One region of the Priestia sp. FSL P4-0332 genome, then DNA from elsewhere that is predicted to be linked to it. Evidence: riboswitches for the same ligand, from Rfam matches in the RefSeq annotation. Region 1 holds a riboswitch; each other region holds the start of a gene.
The links. A riboswitch is a leader RNA that binds a small molecule or an ion and turns the genes downstream of it on or off. The one in region 1 is predicted to bind cobalamin.

Region 1 (7,139 bases):
ATTTTAAATCTCGTTGAAAAAACGGTCAGTACGTATGGAACGATACATATTTTGATTAATAATGCAGGCGTTTCCCGCTGGAAATCACCGTATGAGCTAACCATTGATGAATGGGATGACATTATCAATACGAACCTGCGCAGCGTGTTTCTATGCTCTCGCGAAGCAGCTAAGGTGATGAGAAAAAACGAAAGCGGAGGCTCCATTGTAAACTTAGCTTCTACAAGAGCTACAATGTCTGAACCTCACACAGAAGCCTATGCGGCTACAAAAGGAGGAATCGTTGCTTTAACTCATGCACTTGCCATTTCACTTGGTGATGACAATATCACAGTAAACGCTATTTCTCCAGGATGGATTGAGACATCTGACTACGATGGCCTTCGTGAAATCGATCATACGCAGCATCCGTCTAATCGGGTGGGAACGCCAGCCGATATTTCAAGAGCGTGTATGTACTTAACAAACGTTGAAAATGATTTTGTAACAGGAGTTAACCTCGTAGTAGACGGGGGAATGACGCGAAAGATGATTTATGAACATTAAGCATCTGTGAAAAAAGACTGCCGTATCTAGCGGTCTTTTTTCATATAATCAAGAAAGGAAAAAGATAATCTTTTTTTTCTTGACAGACTAAAATAATCATTGTAAAGTAAGTTACATAAAGTAATTAAATTTCAATTAATATTTTTTTAGTTTAATATCTCGAATTAGAGATATAAGAATTCATTATACCTTGTTTATCTCCTTTTATCAGGGGGAAGGGTATAAACATGCAATTTAAGTTAAAAAAACAAACAATTAGGAGTGTGGAAAATGGGTTTTTTAGATAAATTATTTGATAAATCAAGTGATCAACAACAGGTTGGAAAAGATTTTTATGAAGCAATTAAAAACCGACGTTCTATTTATGCAATTGATAAAAATGTAAAAATATCAGAAGAAAAAATTGAAGAAATTATTAACTTTGCGGTGAAACATACCCCTTCATCATTTAATTCTCAAAGCGCACGCGTAGTTGTTTTATTTGGCGAACAGCATGATAAAGTATGGAATATTACGAGAGAAACGCTTCGTAAAATTGTTCCAGCTGAAAATTTTTCAGATACGGATCAAAAAATGAACTTATTCGGAAGCGGCTATGGAACAGTTCTTTTCTTTGAAGATCAAGAAGTAATTGAAGGATTGCAAAAGCAGTTCGCATCTTATAGCGAAAATTTCCCGGTTTGGTCTAACCAATCATCAGGTATGCTGCAGCATGTGATTTGGACAGCGCTTGAGCTGGAAGGCCTAGGAGCAACTTTACAGCATTACAATCCATTGATTGACGATGAAGTAAAAGAAGCTTGGAATATTCCAAGCTCATGGAAATTAATTGCTCAAATGCCATTTGGTAATCCTGTGGCGCCAGCGGGCGAAAAAGAATTTCAACCGCTAAGTGAACGTGTAAAAGTATTTAAATAAGAAAAAAAGAGGTACGGACAAAATTATTTTAGTTGAAGCAAAATCCGAACGATGAATCGTTCGGATTTTTTCATTGGTATGGCAAGCGTAGGTGTTGCGTATGTAGCTGCTTCTAGCGGTTGATTTCGTTATGTCTCAGACCCTTTTTTTAGTAAATAGTTTGAATATTCTTTTATGTTTAACCTAAGAAAAATGCGGTTAAATAGGAGGAGTAGTCCTCAAATCTTCTGTGGAATTTATGCGCTATACATAAGCAATTCAACGATGTTTTACAAAAAAATAAAGTTTTTAACTTGGTTTTTTAGAGAATATTTGTTAACATATCCACTTGTGAGGTCTTAGTAAGAGGAGGATGATGTAAAGAATCCCATATCGGACGCAAGGGCGTAGATATGTGGAGTGGGAATTTTAAAGGAGGATTTTATGTCTGATCAAGGAAATCAAGGAAAATTTAAAAAATCAATATCGTTACTTGACCTAACGTTAATTGGGATGGGAGCTATTTTTGGTTCCGCCTGGTTATTTGCGGTTAGTAACGTAGCGTCAAAGGCTGGTCCAGCCGGAAGTTTTTCGTGGCTGATTGGCGGAGTCATTATTTTACTTATCGGTTTAGTGTATGCTGAACTTGGAGCAGCGCTGCCGCGTACCGGTGGAATTATCCGTTATCCGGTTTACTCGCATGGTCATTTAGTGGGTTACTTAATTTCATTCATTACCATTATTGCTTACACAAGCTTGATTGCCATCGAGGTAACGGCTGTACGTCAGTATGTTGCGTTTTGGCTTCCTGGTCTAACTAAACATGGTTCTGAATCGCCTACTACAATCGGCTGGTTATTTCAGTTCGCGTTATTAACGCTATTTTTTATCATTAACTACGTAAGTGTAAAAGCATTTGCTAAGTCAAATGTCATTATATCTGTGTTCAAATATGCGGTTCCTCTTACAATTATCGTCGTGTTAGCTTATCACTTTAAATCAGCTAACTTTACAACTGGCGATTTTGCTCCGTTTGGTTTTAATGGTATTCAAGCAGCCATTTCAACAGGTGGCGTTATGTTTGCTTACCTAGGACTTCACCCTATTGTTTCTGTAGCCAGTGAAGTTAAAAACCCGCAGCGTAATATTCCAATCGCGCTCATTATCTGTATTGTACTTTCAGCGATTATTTACACAGCACTGCAAGTATTGTTCATTGGTAACATCCCGGCTGATATGCTATCAGGAGGATGGGGAACAATTCAAGAGCAATTCTCTTTACCATTTAAAGATATTGCACTTATTTTAGGCCTTGGCTGGTTAGTAACGCTTGTTATTTTTGATGCTATTTTATCACCAGGCGGTAACGGGAACATCTTCATGAATACAACTTCTCGTTTAGTTTATGCTTGGTCTCGTAATGGAACATTATTTAAACGTTTCTCAAAAGTAGATAAGAAAACAGGAATTCCACGTGCGTCACTATGGCTATCATTTGGAATGTCCGTATTCTGGACACTGCCATTTCCTTCTTGGGAAGCGCTAGTAAACGTATGTTCAGTGGCACTTATTCTGTCTTATGCGATTGCGCCAATTTCAGCTGCTGCATTCAGAGTAAATGCAAAAGACCTTAAGAAGCCTTTTAAATTAAAAGGCATGAGCGTTATTGCTCCTGTTTCATTTATTTTCTGTTCATACATCGTATATTGGTCAGGATGGACGACAATTTCTTGGCTGCTAGGATCACAGCTTCTAATGGTTGTTATCTACGTAGCGTTTAAGAAATATGTACCAACTGACGTCGTAAAATTTGCACAGCAGCTTAAATCTGCTTGGTGGCTAGTTGCTTATTATATTATTATGCTTGTTATCTCTTATCTAGGTTCATTTGGTGGAGGACAAGGTGTGCTAAGCAACCCGCTTGACTTAATTTTAATTGCTCTTGTTTCACTTGGTATTTTCTACTGGGCGAAATACACAGGTTTACCAAAAGCAGTTATCGATACAGATGATTAATAAAAAACACGGCATGAATTCATGCCGTGTTTTTCGTTTGTATAGGCGTGTACTCTATTTATTTATCAAACAGCCATGTTTTTAATATAGCAGCATACTCACGAAAGTAGGCTTGAAGTTTAATTGAATTTGGTGTCTTTGCGCCTAAAGGATAAACATCAAAACCTTGGCGCTTGGCAATAATAGAAGCGCGAAACAAATGAAAATCACTGCTAACAAGCACGACTTTTTTGTGTTGAATATCAACTTTCTGTTTAGTAAAAGTAAAATTCTCAAAAGTAGAAGTTGACTGATCTTCTTTTATAATTCGATTCTTTTTAATTCCTTCTTTCCGCAGAAAACGATAGGCTGCCTCTGCTTCAGAAATTTCTTCATCGGATCCTTTTCCGCCCGTTACGATAACTTTTGTTTGTTGATGTGCTTGTAAATAAGATAAGGCCGTCTTTACTCGTTCTTTTAAACTAGGAGACATTTGATCACCATCTACTTTAGAACCTAAAACGAGGACATAATCTGCGTTATGTGGAACAGACTTGTGAGCAGTTTGATACATACAAAAAGATATAATTACTATATAAAGAACAAGCGAACCAATAAAGGTATAAATCATTTTTTTCTTCAACTGTGAGCACCTTCCTAGCTATTTCATAAGATGTTTGGAAAATAATTGTTATTATAGCATACGAGACCCAAATAAGTATAAGCACAGTAATATATAATAATAGAAGAAAATCGTTATTGTGAATAGTTATAAAATTCGTTACAATAAAGAATAAATGATTTTAAAAGTGCCTCTAAGGAGGATAATAGGGAAATCGGTGTAAATCCGGTGCAGCCCCCGCTACTGTAAATGTGGATGAACCTGCAAAGACCCACTAGTCAAACTAGGAAGGGTGCAGAAGTAAAATGAAGCATAAGCCAGGAGACCTGCTTTTAAAAACCCCTTATTTTTCGGTGGGAGAAATAAGTCAAGACAATGTGTTAATGAGCGCATGACCAAACCTTGACTTTTACAGTTAAGGTTTTTTTATGTGGTAGGGAGTGGAAAAAGTGAAAAAAGGAAAACCGCTTATGATTCAAGGAACGCACTCAGACGCTGGAAAAAGCATGATTGCTACAGCATTTTGCCGTATTTTTAAAGAAGACGGCTATCAAACTGCACCGTTTAAATCGCAAAATATGGCGCTTAATTCATACATTACAATGGATGGAAAAGAAATTGGCAGAGCGCAAGGAATTCAAGCAGAAGCGGCTGGAGTAGAAGCAACAACCAATATGAACCCTATTTTAATTAAACCAACTCGTGATCATGAATCTCAAATTGTCGTTCACGGAAAACCGCTACGTAATATGTTTGCTTTTCAGTATCGGCAAGAATTTTTTAATGAAGGTTTAAACGTTATCACGGAAGCTTATAAAGAGCTTGCCAGTCATTATGATCGAATTGTGATTGAAGGCGCTGGAAGTCCTGCTGAAGTCAATTTGAACGATCGGGAACTCGTAAATATGCGCGTTGCAAAAATAGCCCAAGCGCCTGTTGTGTTAGTAGGAGATATTGATAAAGGAGGAGTTTTTGCGAGCCTAGTGGGTACTCTTCAATTGCTTCCAGATGAACACAAGTCTAGAGTTATCGGGGTGTTAATTAATAAATTCCGAGGAGATTTAGAACTTTTAAAACCAGGTTTGAAGTGGTTTGAAGAATACACGGGTGTTCCGGTTCTAGGAGTTATTCCTTATATGAACAACGTGGAAATTGATGCGGAAGATTCGTTATCACTTAGAAATTACTCAACGCTTGTGAATCCGTTAAAAGAAATTGATATTGCGGTTATCTCGTACCCGCGCATCTCAAATTTTACAGACATCGATCCTTTAAGTTTAGAAGAAGACTGTCACGTGAGGCTTGTAACCAAGCCGTCGCAATTAGGTACGCCTGATTTAATTGTTTTACCAGGAAGCAAAAATACGATTGAAGATGCTCAGTTTTTACAAGAAAGCGGCCTGGCTCTAGCCATTAATCAAGTTTTGAACACAACGAACGTTCACGTCATTGGCATCTGCGGAGGATATCAAATGCTAGGGGAGACAATTACAGACCCTGATGCAGTAGAATCTCGGATTGAATCCATTAAAGGGCTGGGCTTGCTTCCGGTGGAAACCGTTATGACAAACAGCAAAAAAACAGAAAGAGTTTCTGGGTATGTCCAGCTAGAAAGTGAAAGAGTTTCGATTGAAGGCTACGAAATTCATATGGGAAAGACGTTTTCTAAGAGCACCACGGAAGCTTTTGCAGTGGTAGAGCATGAAAAAGAAGGAACGGTTAAAGACAACGTCATTGGCACGTATGTTCATGATGTGTTTCATAACGATGCTTTGCGCAGAGCTTTGCTTAATCAAATTCGTAAACATAAAAAATTGCCGCCTATTACGGACACATTCAACAGTCGCCTGCAAAAAGAGGAGTCTTTTTCAAAAGCAGCAGCATATGTGAGAGAAGCCGTAGATATGGAAAAGCTGTATCATTTAATAGACAACTATAAAAGCCCGGAGCAAACACAAAAAGTATAGCTTGTAGGGGCTTTCGCTTGTTTTTTTACCGAGAACTTTAGTACGCTATTCTACGTTGCCTAGTTCAACAGTCTAGCACTCGTAACAAATAAAAGATGATTGTTTCCAACTTAATGCATGGTGGAAGCATGGTTTATGGACAGGAAAATGAATGGTTAATGTAATGTAAAACATCACGCCTCGTTTCCTAGAGGAGCTGAACGTATTGATTTTTAAACGTATTTTTTTTAACAAAGCATCTATTTTATACATAGTCAGTTTATTTATTGTATGTACTTCGGTAATTATGGGCGTATTTATTGGTACAGTTTCGTTAACCGTAGGAGATACAATCAAAATTATTATTGGCCACCTTACCGGGCTATCCTTATATCACGGTCCGGAAAACATGGATTTAATCATTTGGCAAATTCGTTTTCCAAGAGTACTGGTGGCATTTTTAGTAGGAGCTTCGCTTTCAATAGCAGGGGCTGCCTTTCAAGGGCTATTAAGAAACTCTCTTGCCGATCCTTATACGATCGGGGTTTCCTCAGGTGCAACCCTTGGCTCTGTCATGGCAATTTATTTTCATTGGAGTATTTTTGGTTTGTCTATCTTCACGCTGCCTGTAGTCGGCATTGTATCTGGTTTTATTACTCTTCTTTTAGTTTTTGGTATTACGAAACTCGCAAGCGGCAATTTGGCCAATGAAACCATCATCTTAGCGGGGATTATTTTATCATCCTTTATGAGCGCACTTATTTCATTAATTGTGGCTCTTTCTCCCGAAGAAGATGTAAGGCAGGTTTTATACTGGCTAATGGGAAGCGTATCAATGAGAGGATGGTCTCATATTCAAATTTTAGGGCCGTTCTTTTTGATCGGTACAATTATGCTGTTGTTACATGTAAAAGAGCTGAACGGCTTAGCATTTGGCGATCAATCCGCTCAGTTTATGGGAATAGACGTAAAGAAGAAAAAAAGAATGATTTTAATAGGGGCATCCGTATTAACAGGGGCTGCGGTATCAGTATCTGGGGCAATTGGATTTGTTGGCTTAGTTATCCCCCACGTAGTGCGTCTCGTAGCGGGAGCTAATCATAAGCATGTACTGCCGCTTTCTATTTTAATTG
Region 2 (7,139 bases), 310 kb from region 1:
TTGATGGTCAGGTGTATACTCCATCGTACCTTTTTCACCAACAACTTCCGCTAGTGTTGTCATTTGAACAGGCGTGAATTTCTTATTTGCAAGTCCTGGACTAACTGCTACTTCAAAGATAGACTCGATTGGCTGGTGTACGACCGCAGAAGTGGATTCACCTAAAATTGCTTGAAGCGCTTCTTCTGCAAGAGCTCGTGAAGTTGCTTTTTCTTCTCTTGTGTTCTGAACTGCTTCAATAGCTGAAGCTGTTTGCTTTACAGTCTCTTCTTGATCGAGAGCCCATGGTTCTGCTTCTTTTCGAAGTCGCTGATGCGGTCTTAGCGGCTGCTCCGTTTGGTTGAGGGTATATTTCCGCTGATATCCTCGCGGTGTAATCATTAAATCGTCGTAAAAGAATGTAGATGAATTTCCGACAACAACGGTAGTCAGCATGCCTATTTCATGGTTTAACATGTCTTTTAAGTTGGTCATTACGACTTCTTCACGGTCACGATAAGCGCTTTTAACAAGACCAACAGGCGTATCAGGGGAACGGTACTTTAATAGAATCCTTTGCGCTTCAACAATTTGTCTTGTTCGTCTTCCGCTTTTTGGGTTGTAAAAAGCCACTACGAAATCTGCTTGTGCAGCTGCTTCAATTCTTTTTTCGATTAGCTCCCAAGGCGTAAGGTGGTCACTTAAACTAATCGTACAAGCATCGTGCATCACGGGCGCTCCAAGGAGAGATGCGCATGAATTAATAGCCGAAATGCCAGGAATTACTTCCATCTCTACGCCCGTTTCTTTTTTCCAGCCTTTTTCAATCAACACTTCATACACAAGGCCTGCCATTCCGTATACTCCTGCATCTCCGCTTGAAATGACAGCTACGGTTTTGCCCGCTTCAGCTTGCTTTACAGCTTCTTGTGCACGGCTTACTTCTTCGGTCATTCCCGTACTAATAATTTGCTGATTCGTTAACAGTCCTTGAATTAGTTCCACATAGGTTTTATAACCGATGATCATATCACTTTCTTGAATGGCTTCTCTTGCTCGCTGTGTAATATGTTCAAAGCTTCCTGGCCCAAATCCAATAACTAACAGTTTACCTTTCATGCTAGCTCCTCCTTTATGCGTTACTTTTTACTTTGTCAATTCCTTCTATGGAGTCACTGTTTTCCGGAGAAACGAAACCATTTTGATCACATTCATAAATAAGCGATTCCTTTATACTGCAGCCTCCTGCTAAATGCTCTTTGACAATCCGGTGAGCCACGGTTTCAGTGACCTGCTTGTACCAATCTCCTGAAGGATAGACGATAGCTACAGGAGCATCTTTGCATCGTCCGTTACAGCGCGTACGCGTTGTATGAACCGTTTCATCCAAATCCAGTTCCGTCACTTTATTTCGAATAGCCTGCGTGGCTTCTTCTCCACCTTTTCTCATACAGCTGCTTCCATTACAAATCAATACGTGATGTTTTGTTCCATTTAAGTTCCACGTCGTCACACTCATTCGCTCCTTTACTAAAAAAAGCGCCTCTATCAATGATAGAGGCGCAGAAAATTCAAACTAAGTTTTTGCACTTCCACCTATATCCCGTAGGGTAAGCTTCGCATTAGAAAAAGGCTGGTTTCCTGACTTCGATTCATCACTTGATTGCGCCTTCCCGAATACAGTGGCATATGCAATCAGCTCCTCTTCACAGTGGCGGGTACCGCGCTGGCTTTACACCAGACTTCCCATTTAACGCAATGTGAACATTGCGCACCTTTTTTGCACGATATGTAGTTTTAGGATATGAGAAAAACCCACTTCGCTAATATGCGAGCGGGTAAAACGTCAGAATAAGAGTGTACACGAATGCCACTTTAAGCCAACGTTTCCCTTCCCGCTCCCCGGAGAAATAGAAACTTCACAATAAAGACAGGTCTCCTGACTTGTGTATCATTCTACTTGAAAACCTTCCCGTGATTTTTTCACAGTGGTTATACTCGTTCGTCCACACTTACAGTTGCGGGGACAGTACTGGCATTTCACCAGTTTCCCTATTAAGCCTTCTTGGCATCTTTACTGTTGCTGTTTGATATATATGAACCTTTTAAACTATCAGAATAATAGAAGTAACTACCATATCATAGCGTACATTTTTTTTTATTTCAACTCTATTCTTTTCGGAAGATACAAGTATCTATAAAAAAACAAGAGCATAAAATCAGCTCTTGTTTTTTCATTATATAGCTACTAATGTTAAATGAGGATCATTATAATACACAACTTCTGAAAGAACTTTACAGCCATTTGTTTTAGCAAAAGCTTCTCTCGCCTGTTTTTCAGTTTCAAATTCAAACATTTTCATTTCTTTTCCAGCATATACCGTCAGTACCCACATGAAAAGATTCGCCTCCGATTATTGTAGTGATCGCTATATCCACATTATGCTGAAACCATTTCCTTTTGAAAACCCATTCTACAAAACTTGTCACAAGAAACTTTTAAAAATTTAAAAACATTTTAACTTCTGTAAATGAACACAATGTACAAAAGGTTTAAGCAGTATTGTACCTCTTTAAAAAAGGTGCTTTTTTAACCCACTGTTGCTTCACCAGTAAAAAAATATATAGTATTTATTAAAAAAAGAAGCCGGACAGCCGGCTTCTTTTTTAGGAAAGGAAAGGACAGACATCACAATCCCGTCCTGTTCTTTATTTTGCATAAAAATACATTAATTAAATATTCCTTTCTTAAAGCAGAACCATGTTCGACTGCACATAGTAATAAAGAAGCTTATACGTATGATTCAATGAATCTTGATGCGTTCTCTCAAACGCATGAGAAGAATCAATTCCTGGACCAATTAAGCCGTGTACGATATCGTGTCCGGCACGAATAGCAGCAGAAGCATCTGATCCGTAAAACGGATAAATATCTAATTTGTACTGAATATCATGCTGCTTAGCTAGCTCCACCAAATGCCTTCTCAAACCGTAATGATATGGGCCGCTTGAATCTTTTACACAAATAGACACGGTGTATTCATCAGTAGATTGTCCATCTCCCATAGCACCCATATCAACCGCTAAGTATTCTACTGTTTGAGGCGTAATGTTGGAATTTCCTCCGTACCCAATTTCTTCATTATTTGAAATGAGAAAGTGCGTAGTGTATGGCAGTTCGATCTGTTCTTCTTGAATTGTTTTCATGAGCTGAAGCAATAAAGCTACGCTTGCTTTATCATCGAGATGACGAGATTTAATAAAACCGCTTTTTGTTATTTCTACACGAGGATCAAACGAAACAAAGTCGCCGACTTCAATTCCAAGGCTGCGAATATCTTCTGCGCTATGTACTTTTTCATCCAGTCGAATTTCTATATTTTCTTGATTCCGCTCAGCTTTCCCTGCATCTTTATACACATGAACAGATGTTTGATGCATAAGGATGGTTCCTGTAAATACTTCTCCTGATGAAGTTTCAATTTCACAATATTCTCCTTCAATAGAATTGTAGCGAAACCCTCCAATCAGGTCGATTTTCAGACGTCCACTCGGTTTGATTTCTTTTACCATAGCACCTAATGTATCGACATGAGCCGTCAGCATGCGGTGGTGATCTGTATCTTTACCGGGAATAGTAGCGACTAAGCCTCCTTTTCGATTGCGATACGTTTGAATATTTAGCTCTTTTACATAGTCTTCGACAAATGAAATTACCTTTTCTGTATTTCCAGAAGGACTGGGAATCGAAACAAGCTTTTTAATTAACTGAACAGTTTCCGTCATTATGACACTTCCTTTGTCTCTCATTTCTTTTATTTTACCATATGTTTCAAAAAAGATAACAGGCAGCTCCAAACAAAAAAGCCGGGCAGCTGCCCGGCTTTTTTGTTTTAAGCTATGTTTGATTTCTTTAATTCATTTGTGTAATTTAATGATTTTTGCTTATCAAACTCGCCTTCAGACTTGGACATTACAATAGCAGCTAAAGCATTTCCTACTACGTTAACTGTGGTACGCATCATATCAAGAATGCGGTCAATTCCTGCAATAAATGCCATGCCTTCAAGAGGGAAGCCCATAGATTCAAGTGTAGCAAGTACAACTACAAACGATGCCCCTGGTACACCAGCCATTCCTTTTGAGGTTAACATTAGCACAAGAAGGAGCTGAATTTGATCCATAATGGAAAGGTCGATGCCGTACATTTGAGCAATAAACAGCGATGCCAGCGCCTGATAAATGGTTGAACCATCTAAGTTAAACGTGTAGCCCGTTGGAATAACAAACGATGTAACCGATTTAGAACAACCGAAGTCTTCCATCTTTTTGATAAGAGATGGTAAAACGGCTTCTGAACTTGCCGTTGTAAAAGCAAGAAGCAGCTCGTCTTTTAACACTTTTATCAGCGTAAACATGCTTGTTCCAGCCATTTTAGCAATAATCCCAAGAACCACAAGCACAAAGAAAATCATGGTGAAGTAAACGGCGAACACTAATTTTCCTAATGGAATAAGTGATCCGACACCAAACTTTATAATATTAACACCAATAAGTGCAAATACACCTACTGGAGCAAATTTCATCACCAAATTAGTTACCCAAAACATTGCATCCAAGACGCCTTCAAAAAAGGCTAAAACAGGTTTTCCTCTCTCTCCAATCGAAGCTACGCCTACACCAAACAGTACGGAAAATAAAATGATTGGTAAAAGATCGCCTTCTGCTACCGATTGAAAGACGTTTGTCGGAACAATATGAAGAAGCTCTTGAGCAATCCCTGTACTTTCAGACGTTTTTGCCGTTGCCTCATATTGAGAAATATCACTTTTTTCAATATGTCCCATATCAACCCCTGCACCAGGGTGGAATAAGTTCGCGGCAATAATCCCCACTACAATAGCAATGGTTGTAACAACTTCAAAATAAAGAATTGTTTTTCCGCCAAGCTTACCTAATTTTTTGATATCGCCTACTCCTGCGACCGCTACGATTAATGCTGAAATCACGATCGGTACGACAATCATCTTAATTAAATGAATAAATATGTCTCCAACCGGCTGTAAAATAGAAATGGCTGTATCGCTTCCATAAAAAATAGCACCTACAGCTACCCCTAAAATCAGTCCAATTAGAATCTGAGTTGCTAGACCTAACCTTTTCACTTTCTTGCTCCTTTCGCACAGTTGACTTTCATCCATCGAGCATATGCGGTTCCGCGAACCGTGTATAAATATACATCCTCAAAGCACCTTGTGTAAACAATTCTTTACTAAAAGGATGTAAGGCCGCACATGCGAATTTTTAAAAGCCACGGTTCTGTTTTATCATATCAAATAATTGTTGTATATTGAGATTTTTTTGCTAAGTATTTTTCTATTTTTGCTATTTCAGCGAATAAATTAAAAAAATAAAATTTTATATTGAAATATGCATTTTAGGTTAGTATAATACGATACATGTTTATTTTTATTATTCGAATATAAAATTCTGAAAATTTTAATTATTCAACACGATAATAAAAAGCATTTATAATTTTGGAGGTTTTAATGTGTCAAACAAAGTTCCTTTTTCATTTATAGTGGTTATTGGCTTTATGCTTTTTGCCCTATTCTTCGGCGCAGGTAATTTAATCTTCCCTGCAATGTTAGGTCAGTCTGCTGGAAGCAATATTTGGTCAGCAAACGCTGGATTTTTAGTAACGGGTGTAGGTCTACCTCTTCTAGGTGTTCTCGCATTTGGTTTTTCCGGAAAAGAGGATCTGCAGTCTTTAGCTAGTCGCGTACATCCAGCTTTCGGTATTATCTTTACTACAATTTTATACTTGGCAATCGGACCGCTTTTTGCGATGCCGAGAACGGGAAGCGTTTCGTTCGAAATCGGCGTTAAGCCTTTTTTATCAGAAAATTCAGGGCACCTTCCCCTTATCATTTTCACGGTAATTTTCTTTACTATTACCTGTTTTTTTTCGCTAAACCCTGCGAAAATTGTCGATTTAGTAGGAAAAGTTTTAACACCTATTAAATTAACGTTTATTGGAATATTGGTAGTTGTAGCCGTCGTGAACCCAATTGGAAAATTTGAAGCACCAAGCGAAGCTTATACAACACACGCATTTTTTAAAGGCTTCCAAGAAGGCTACTTAACAATGGATACACTAGCATCATTTGTTTTTGGAATCATTATTATTAATGCAATTAAAGAAAAAGGAGCAAAAACTAACCGACAAATCATCACAATTTGTGCAAAAGCTACGGCTATCGCTGCCGTTATTTTAGCTCTTATTTATAGTGCATTGTCCTATATGGGTGCTTCAAGCGTATCAGAGCTTGGACGTCTTGATAACGGAGGTACGGTTTTGGCTGAAGTATCAAATTACTATTTTGGCTCTTACGGAGGAATTCTTTTAGGTCTGATGATTACCGTTGCTTGTTTAACAACAAGTGTAGGCCTTGTAACATCTTGTTCATCTTTCTTCCATAAGCTGTTTCCAAGGGTTTCTTATAAATTAATTGCTGTTATTTTATCAGCATTCAGCGCCGTTGTAGCGAACTTTGGTTTAACGGAATTAATCGCTATTTCGGTTCCGGTCTTAACAGCTATTTATCCGTTAGCTATTGTGTTAATTGCTTTAACATTCTTACATCCTTTATTTAAAGGCCGTTCTGAAGTTTACCAAGTAAGCCTTCTGTTCACGTTTATCGTTAGTTTATTTGATGGCTTAAATGCTGCTGGATTCAAAATTGCGGCAGTAAACGATCTGTTTACATCGATTCTGCCTATGTATGGAGTGGGTCTCGGCTGGGTAGTTCCTGCTATTGTAGGAGGATTAATCGGTCTTGGCATTACCTTCCTTCGTACAAATGATAATACGAACAGAAACACTTCAAGAAAATTAATTAAATAAAAAGAGGATGCGAGTGCATCCTCTTTTTATTATGGCGTCTTATGAATAAGGAGTTTTTTTCTCCATTAACTTCACTTCTTCTCTTAACACATGTTTTTCGTATAGATATTTATCCGTACGTTGAAAATGATATTTATCAGCTTTTTCTTTTTCAGATGTGGTCAAAAGCACTCGATGATTAGAAGCATCTGACACACCAAACGTTTCATTTTGATAAGTAGCATACGGAGCTACAAAAAACACTTCTTCAACA
Region 3 (7,139 bases), 1.8 Mb from region 1:
ACTGAAAAAGCCCTTCAACAAGGCTGGTTCTATACAGGAGATATCGGGAAAGTGGATGAAGAAGGCTTCCTATATGTATTAGACAGACGTTCGGACCTCATTATTTCAGGTGGAGAAAATGTATATCCAGCTGAAATTGAAAATATTTTATTGAAGCACCCTGCTGTTAAAGAGGCTGGTGTAACGGGAGTAGCCGATGAAAAATGGGGACAAGTTCCGGCAGCATGCATCGTTACAAAAGAAGACGTTTCAGATGAAGAATTATCTTTACACATGCAACAATTTTTAGCGAAGTACAAACTTCCAAAGTATTTCGTTCGAGTAGAGGAGCTGCCGCGAACGGCTTCTAATAAAATCATACGCCGGAAGCTATCATCGTTCATACAGAAAGGTAGTTAATCGATGATTATAAAAAAAGTACATCTTTATAAAATTGACATGAAGCTTCTTTCTCCTTTTTCAACAAGCTATGGTACGGTGCAGGATCGAGAATTGATTTTGCTGGAAGTAGAAGATGAAAAAGGTTTTACAGGGTGGGGAGAGGTCGTTGCTTTTTCATCTCCTTGGTATACGGAAGAAACGATTCAGACGTGTTTTCATATGTTAGACGATTTTTTAATTCCTTCGCTTCTTCATCAGCAGCTTCAAAAACCAGAGGATGTTCAAAAGCTATTCAAACCTCTAAAGCGAAATAACATGGCTAAAGCAGCTTTGGACTGTGCTGTATGGGATTTGTATGCAAAGCGGCAAAATAAGCCGTTATCTGAAGTAATTGGCGGAGTAAGGCCTGCTGTAGAAGCTGGAGTGGTAGTTGGCTTAAATGACATTTCCGTAATGAAAGAACAAATAAAGACTTACATGAAAGATGGCTATAAGCGCTTTAAAGTGAAAATTAAGCCGGGTGCTGACTATGAGCTACTGAAACAAATTCGAGATGAATTTCCAAGCATTCCTCTTATGGCTGATGCCAATTCAGCCTATACGTTAAGCGATAGTGATTCATTGAAGAAACTAGATGAATTGAATTTAATGATGATCGAACAGCCGTTAAGTTCTGATGATATCCTTGATCATCGATTGTTACAAAAGCAAATGAAGACGCCGATTTGCTTAGATGAAAGTATTGTGAGCTATGAAGATGCACGTCATGCAATTGAACAAGAAAGCTGTAAGATTATCAATGTGAAAATCGGTCGAGTTGGCGGAATGTCCGTAGCAAAGCAAATTCATGATTTATGCGCCCAGCATGGTGTAAGACTTTGGGTTGGAGGAATGTTAGAAGCAGGGATTTCACGAGCTCATAATATCGCCCTTGCCACACTGCCTTCTTTCACGATACCAGGTGATATTTCTGCGTCGTCTCGCTATTGGGAAAAAGATATTATTAAGCCCGAAGTAGAGGTAGAAGCCGGAGTAATAAAGGTGAAGGGAAAACCGGGGATAGGATACGATATTGATAAAAAGTTTATCAAAACAATCACAGCATTTGAAAAAGAATACAAATAATTAAAAACCGTTTTTTTATGAAAAACGGTTTTTTTTATTGAGGTTGTCAATGTTTAGTAGAAAAATAGGACAAATTTTTTAAAAAGAGCACATTGTTCCATCAAGCGTGTCAAAACATGTTATGATGGAATAGTTTGATGAAAAAGGTCGAAGAGTTTTATCGTAAAAAACAAAATTATTTTTGAAAATAGGTTGATAGTTTTCTAAGTTGTCCTATATAATGTGTTTATAACATAACACAATATGTTGTTTTGAAATCCATAATAAAATACTATATTTTGTGTTTTCCAGTGAAAAAGGTGTCTGATAAAAAGACTTAAAAGGGAATTTGGTGAAAATCCAAAGCTGTCCCCGCAACTGTGAATGCTGATGAAATAAGGAGATCCACTGTGAGTAAACATCATGGGAAGGCCTTAAAGTAAAAAGAAGCATAAGTCAGGAGACCTGCCTTTTTTATGTCGTTTTATCTTCTTCGGGAGGTGAGAGGGTAGAGCGAGGATTGAGAAAAGACTTAGTGTCTTCTTCTATCTTCGTTCTATTCGCTCACCGAGGTACGGTGAGCGATTTTTTATTTTGAAGTGAAGAGAGGAGCCATATTTATGGTGAATACATTAAAGCCTACAATTCTACATGAATTAACTGCATATATTGAACGTTTAAAAAAAGAATTTACGCAGCTTGATTTTTCTTTGTATGAGGAAAAGGTTATTCAAACTGTTACAGTAAAGGAAAATATGACGGACGAAAAGGTTGCAAACGTACTAATTTTGGCAGCCTTAGAGCGTATTTCAATGGAAGAACCCGATTGGACGTACGTAGCGGCAGACGTCTACTTAAACGAACTATATCGAAAAGCAGCGGACAACCGAGGTTACGATAAAAAAGAGAAGTACGGTTCGTTTTATCAGCTTATTCAAGAACTAACAAAAATTGGCATTTATAATAAGCAGCTATTAAAAACATATACAGAAGAAGAAATTAATGAAATTGCTTCAGTCATTATTCCTGAACGCGATCGTTTATTTACATACATTGGATTGTTGACATTAGCAGATCGCTATTTAGCGACATCACATGATAAGCGCGTATACGAATTACCGCAAGAACGTTTTCTTATCATTGCTATGACGCTGATGTCTCAAGAAAAGAAAGAAAATCGAACAGCATTAGTAAAAGAAGCGTACTGGGCGCTTTCTAGTCTATATATGACGGTTGCCACACCAACACTTTCAAACGCAGGAAAGAGCTACGGACAGCTATCTAGCTGCTTTATTGATACGATTGATGACAGCTTACGCGGTATTTATGATAGCAATACAGATTTGGCCACGCTTAGTAAAAATGGAGGCGGAATTGGTGTCTACCTCGGTCATATTAGAAGCCGAGGAAGTGATATAAAAGGTTTTAAAGGCGTATCATCAGGAACAATTCCATGGATGAAACAGCTAAATAATACGGCTGTAAGTGTCGATCAGCTAGGTCAACGACAAGGAGCTATTGCCGTATATTTAGACGTATGGCACAAAGACATCTTTTCATTCTTAGACGCGCGTTTGAACAATGGTGACGAACGTCAGCGCACGCATGATTTATTCACTGGCGTATGTTTGCCAGATTTGTTTATGGAAAAAGTAGAGGCACGTGAAGACTGGCACTTATTCGATCCTCACGAAGTTCGTACGCTGATGGGCTACTCGTTAGAAGATTTTTATGATGAAGAAGAAGGCAGCGGTTCGTTCCGCACTCGTTACGCTGAGTGTGTAAATAATGAACAGCTTTCAAGAGAAACAGTACCTGCTATTGAAATCTTCAAGCGCATTATGCTTTCGCAGCTTGAAACCGGAACGCCTTATATGTTCTATCGTGATACGGTTAACCGAGCTAATCAAAACCGCCACGAGGGCATGATCTACTGCAGCAACTTATGTACAGAAATTACGCAAAACCAAAGCACAACGGTCGTAACAGAGGAAATTACGGAAGACGGAAAAATTATTATTACAAAGAATCCGGGCGATTTTGTTGTATGTAATCTTTCTTCTATCAACTTAGCGAGAGCCGTAACTGAAGATGTGCTTGAACGTTTAATTCCAATTCAAGTACGCATGCTTGATAACGTTATTGAGTTAAATGATTTGCCGGTACTTCAAGCAAAACTAACAAACCAAAAGTACCGCGCAGTAGGGCTTGGCACATTTGGTTGGAACCATTTGCTTGCCTTAAAGAAAATAGCATGGGAAACAGATGAAGCGGTAGCATATTGCGATGAATTATATGAGCAAATTGCTTACTTAACCGTACAGGCAAGCATGAACTTAGCTAAAGAAAAAGGTGCATATCCATTATTTAAAGGCTCAGATTTTGAGTCAGGCGCTTATTTTGAAACACGTAAATACACAAGCGAAGCGTGGAGTGAACTGCGTAACGAAGTTCAAAGCAATGGGATAAGAAATGGCTACTTAATGGCTGTAGCACCTAATTCATCAACATCTATTATCGCGGGTTCTACTGCAAGTATTGATCCGATTTTCCGTAAGTTTTATTCAGAGGAAAAGAAAAACTATAAAATCCCGGTGACGGCACCAGATTTATCACCAGCAACAAACTGGTATTATAAGTCCGTTTATTTAATTGATCAGCACTGGAGCATTAAGCAAAACGCCAAGCGACAGCGCCATATTGATCAATCCATTTCATTCAACTTATATGTGCAAAATGATATCCGAGCAAAAGAGCTGCTGGATCTTCATATGACGGCATGGAAAGAAAAGTTAAAAACGACCTACTACGTACGTTCAACATCAAGTGAAGTCATTGAAGAATGTGAAAGCTGTCATAGTTAAAAGGAGTGAATAATTGATGACAAGCATGTTAAAACGAGAATTAATGAACGAAACAGCTCCGAACCGTTCGACAGGAATCATTAACGGCAAGAGCTCAAATATTCTAAACTGGGATGACGTCCGATTTTCATGGGCGTTCCCTAAATACAAACGTATGCTAGCTAACTTCTGGACGCCGTTTGAAATTAATATGGGTCAAGATATTAAGCAGTTCCCTCAGTTAACGGCTGACGAACAAGAGAGCTTTTTAAAAATTATTGGCTTGCTGGCGCTACTGGACAGTATTCAATCAGATTATGCTAGCAAAGTAGCTGACTATGTAACCGATTCTTCGATTAATGCTCTAATGATTATTTTAGCGCAGCAAGAAGTGGTTCATAATCATTCGTATTCATATGTTTTATCAAGTCTTGTACCAAAAGGAAAACAAGATGAAGTATTTGAATACTGGCGCACAGACGAAAAGCTTCGCGCTCGAAATGACTTTATTACAAACGGATATAAAGCATTTAGCGAAGAAGCAACGGTTGAAAACTTTTTGAAGTCTATGGTATATGATGTTATTTTAGAAGGCCTTTTCTTCTATAGCGGATTTGCTTTCTTCTATAATCTTGCGAGAAATCAAAAGATGGTGGCGACATCTACGATGATTAACTATATCAATCGTGATGAACAGCTTCACGTTGGGTTATTTGAAAAGATTTTCAAGGAAGTACTAAATGAAAATCCAGCTTATCGTACGGAGGAGCTAGAAACGTTTGTAGTTGAAACGTTCCAAGAGGCAGCTCGTCTTGAAATTGAATGGGCGGAATCTGTTATCGGAGAAAAATTCGACGGCATCACGATGAAAGAACTGCAGCAGTATATTGAATACATGGCTAATAAACGCTGTAATCAGTTAGGCTTCGGTCGAGCTGCTTTCCCAGAAGCACCGATTGAAAATCCTCTTCGTTGGATTATTGCTTATCAAGAGGTAGATTTAGGGAAAACGGATTTCTTTGAACAGAAATCAAGACAATATACAAAAGCATCAGATGCGAATGGATTTGATGATCTATAAATACAAAAGCTGACTAATTTCCTTATTGATTAGTCAGCTTTTTTTAAGTGAATAAGTCCAAGTTCTAATGCACGTGTGGTAATTAAGTCATCAATTTCTTCTGGAATGTTTTCAAGTGTTCCCCATTTATATGTCCATAAATGAGTAAACGATTGTACATAGATTGGAAAGGTTTGTTCATTTGCTTTTATTGCTTCTTCTTTAAAAAAATGAATCAGTTGTTCAGTTTTCATATTAGTCTCCTTTTTTATGATCTTGAAGAGAGAAAAAAGACAACCCAGAGGCTGTCCTTTTGCGGGTTACGCTTCAGTTGGCTTGAACGTTTTACAGTCTGTTTCATAACTGCTTGCTGCATGTTTTCCGCTATGACTTACCACGTAAATTTCTTCTGCGCTGCAGTGATTTCCATTTTTCCAAAAGTGACAGTTATTTACTTCACAAAGAATGTTTTGTTCCAACGTTAACCCTCCTTTGTATGTGATAGCTATAGTATGGTCAAAATTCAACTAACTTATAAGAAAGGTGGTAGACTTTCATTTTAATTGAGAATTTTTATCAATTAAACATTGACAAAGAGAATCATTCTCAATTAAACTGTGTATATAGTAAAGAATACAAGTTGTTGTCAAATCATTAAATGAATAATTAATTGGGAGGGAACAAACATGTCATCAGTTATGGTTGTAGGAGGAGACAGGTTAAAGCATATTACAGATCGTTTAGCGGGAGAAGGATTTAATGAAGTAATTCATTTAGATGGCCGTAAAAGCAATATGGTGAAGCGAGAAATACCCGAACATATTGGGGTTGTATTAGTTATTACGGATTTTATTAATCACAATATGGCAAAAGTCATTAAAGAGAAAGCAAAAAAACAAAAAAAACCGATTTATTTCGTCAAACATTCATGGAGTGCTATTCGTAAAGTGATTGAGCAAATTTCATGATTTAATTTTTACTTATTATTGAGAATGAATTTCAATTAGGGTGGTGAGACATAGGTGGAACCGATAAAAGTGCATATAAAGACACTCTCTAACGACCACATCGAACAATTTATTCGATGTCCGTACAAATTTTATCAGCAGCAGCTTCTTTTGAAAAAAACATCTATAGATTGGAAACAGCTTGTTCAAGTAACTGTCCATCAAATCATTAAAACATACTATAGCAAGCCCGTTGAGTATCGCTCGAACCTCTATGTTTTACAGCTTATTGAAAAATATTGGCGCCTAAAGCCAAATATGTTTTCATCACCCGTTCACTATTACGATGTGTTAGCTAAAGTAAGCGATTATTTACTAAGGTTTTTAGGAGAGAAAGCACATGTGGAACTACCGCTTTTTGTGTTTGAGAAATACAGCGTGTATGTAGAAGAAATTCAAAGCAACCTTTCTCTAACCATTGATTTTGCTGCATGGACAGAGAAGTCTTATACGGTAACAAAATTCATTCTAGATGACCATGAAGAAGTGAAAAACGCCATGAAAGACTTTATTATCGTTTTTTCGAAACAAGCTTTTAAAAAGGTTCCTGAACAAATTCGTTTTTATTCATTATTAACTGGAGAAACAACAACTTATCATATTGCACCAGACGATTATCAAAAAGCCATACTTCAACTACATATTGTCAAAAGTGTGTTAATGGAACCAAAACATTTTCAAAAGAATTATGCATCCAGTGAGTGTGAAAACTGTCCTCTTAAGCAAGAATGTTGTGAAGAAGGA

Region 2: linked by a shared signal. The riboswitch ahead of MKY06_RS13405 ((2Fe-2S) ferredoxin domain-containing protein) and the one ahead of MKY06_RS15030 (cobyric acid synthase) in region 1 are both predicted to bind cobalamin.
Region 3: linked by a shared signal. The riboswitch ahead of MKY06_RS24870 (ribonucleoside-diphosphate reductase subunit alpha) and the one ahead of MKY06_RS15030 (cobyric acid synthase) in region 1 are both predicted to bind cobalamin.

The regions. Positions count from the first base shown of each region.
Region 1 covers NZ_JBBOUA010000001.1:2,950,114-2,957,252, reverse strand. Annotated here, with positions in the region: gene MKY06_RS15050 (SDR family oxidoreductase) at 1-546, shown strand, start outside; gene MKY06_RS15045 (nitroreductase family protein) at 817-1,464, shown strand; gene MKY06_RS15040 (APC family permease) at 1,888-3,459, shown strand; gene MKY06_RS15035 (YdcF family protein) at 3,518-4,081, opposite strand; cobalamin riboswitch at 4,229-4,408, shown strand; gene MKY06_RS15030 (cobyric acid synthase) at 4,501-6,027, shown strand; gene MKY06_RS15025 (FecCD family ABC transporter permease) at 6,233-7,139, shown strand, end outside.
Region 2 covers NZ_JBBOUA010000001.1:2,640,313-2,647,451, forward strand. Annotated here, with positions in the region: gene cobJ (precorrin-3B C(17)-methyltransferase) at 1-1,098, opposite strand, end outside; gene MKY06_RS13405 ((2Fe-2S) ferredoxin domain-containing protein) at 1,112-1,492, opposite strand; cobalamin riboswitch at 1,594-1,773, opposite strand; cobalamin riboswitch at 1,892-2,070, opposite strand; gene MKY06_RS13410 (hypothetical protein) at 2,217-2,375, opposite strand; gene MKY06_RS13415 (M42 family metallopeptidase) at 2,728-3,765, opposite strand; gene MKY06_RS13420 (cation:dicarboxylate symporter family transporter) at 3,873-5,144, opposite strand; gene brnQ (branched-chain amino acid transport system II carrier protein) at 5,531-6,886, shown strand; gene MKY06_RS13430 (hypothetical protein) at 6,926-7,139, opposite strand, start outside.
Region 3 covers NZ_JBBOUA010000001.1:4,744,590-4,751,728, reverse strand. Annotated here, with positions in the region: gene MKY06_RS24880 (o-succinylbenzoate--CoA ligase) at 1-399, shown strand, start outside; gene menC (o-succinylbenzoate synthase) at 403-1,506, shown strand; cobalamin riboswitch at 1,787-1,972, shown strand; gene MKY06_RS24870 (ribonucleoside-diphosphate reductase subunit alpha) at 2,106-4,349, shown strand; gene MKY06_RS24865 (ribonucleotide-diphosphate reductase subunit beta) at 4,366-5,409, shown strand; gene MKY06_RS24860 (hypothetical protein) at 5,439-5,642, opposite strand; gene MKY06_RS24855 (DUF1540 domain-containing protein) at 5,709-5,867, opposite strand; gene MKY06_RS24850 (DUF2325 domain-containing protein) at 6,075-6,356, shown strand; gene MKY06_RS24845 (hypothetical protein) at 6,411-7,139, shown strand, end outside.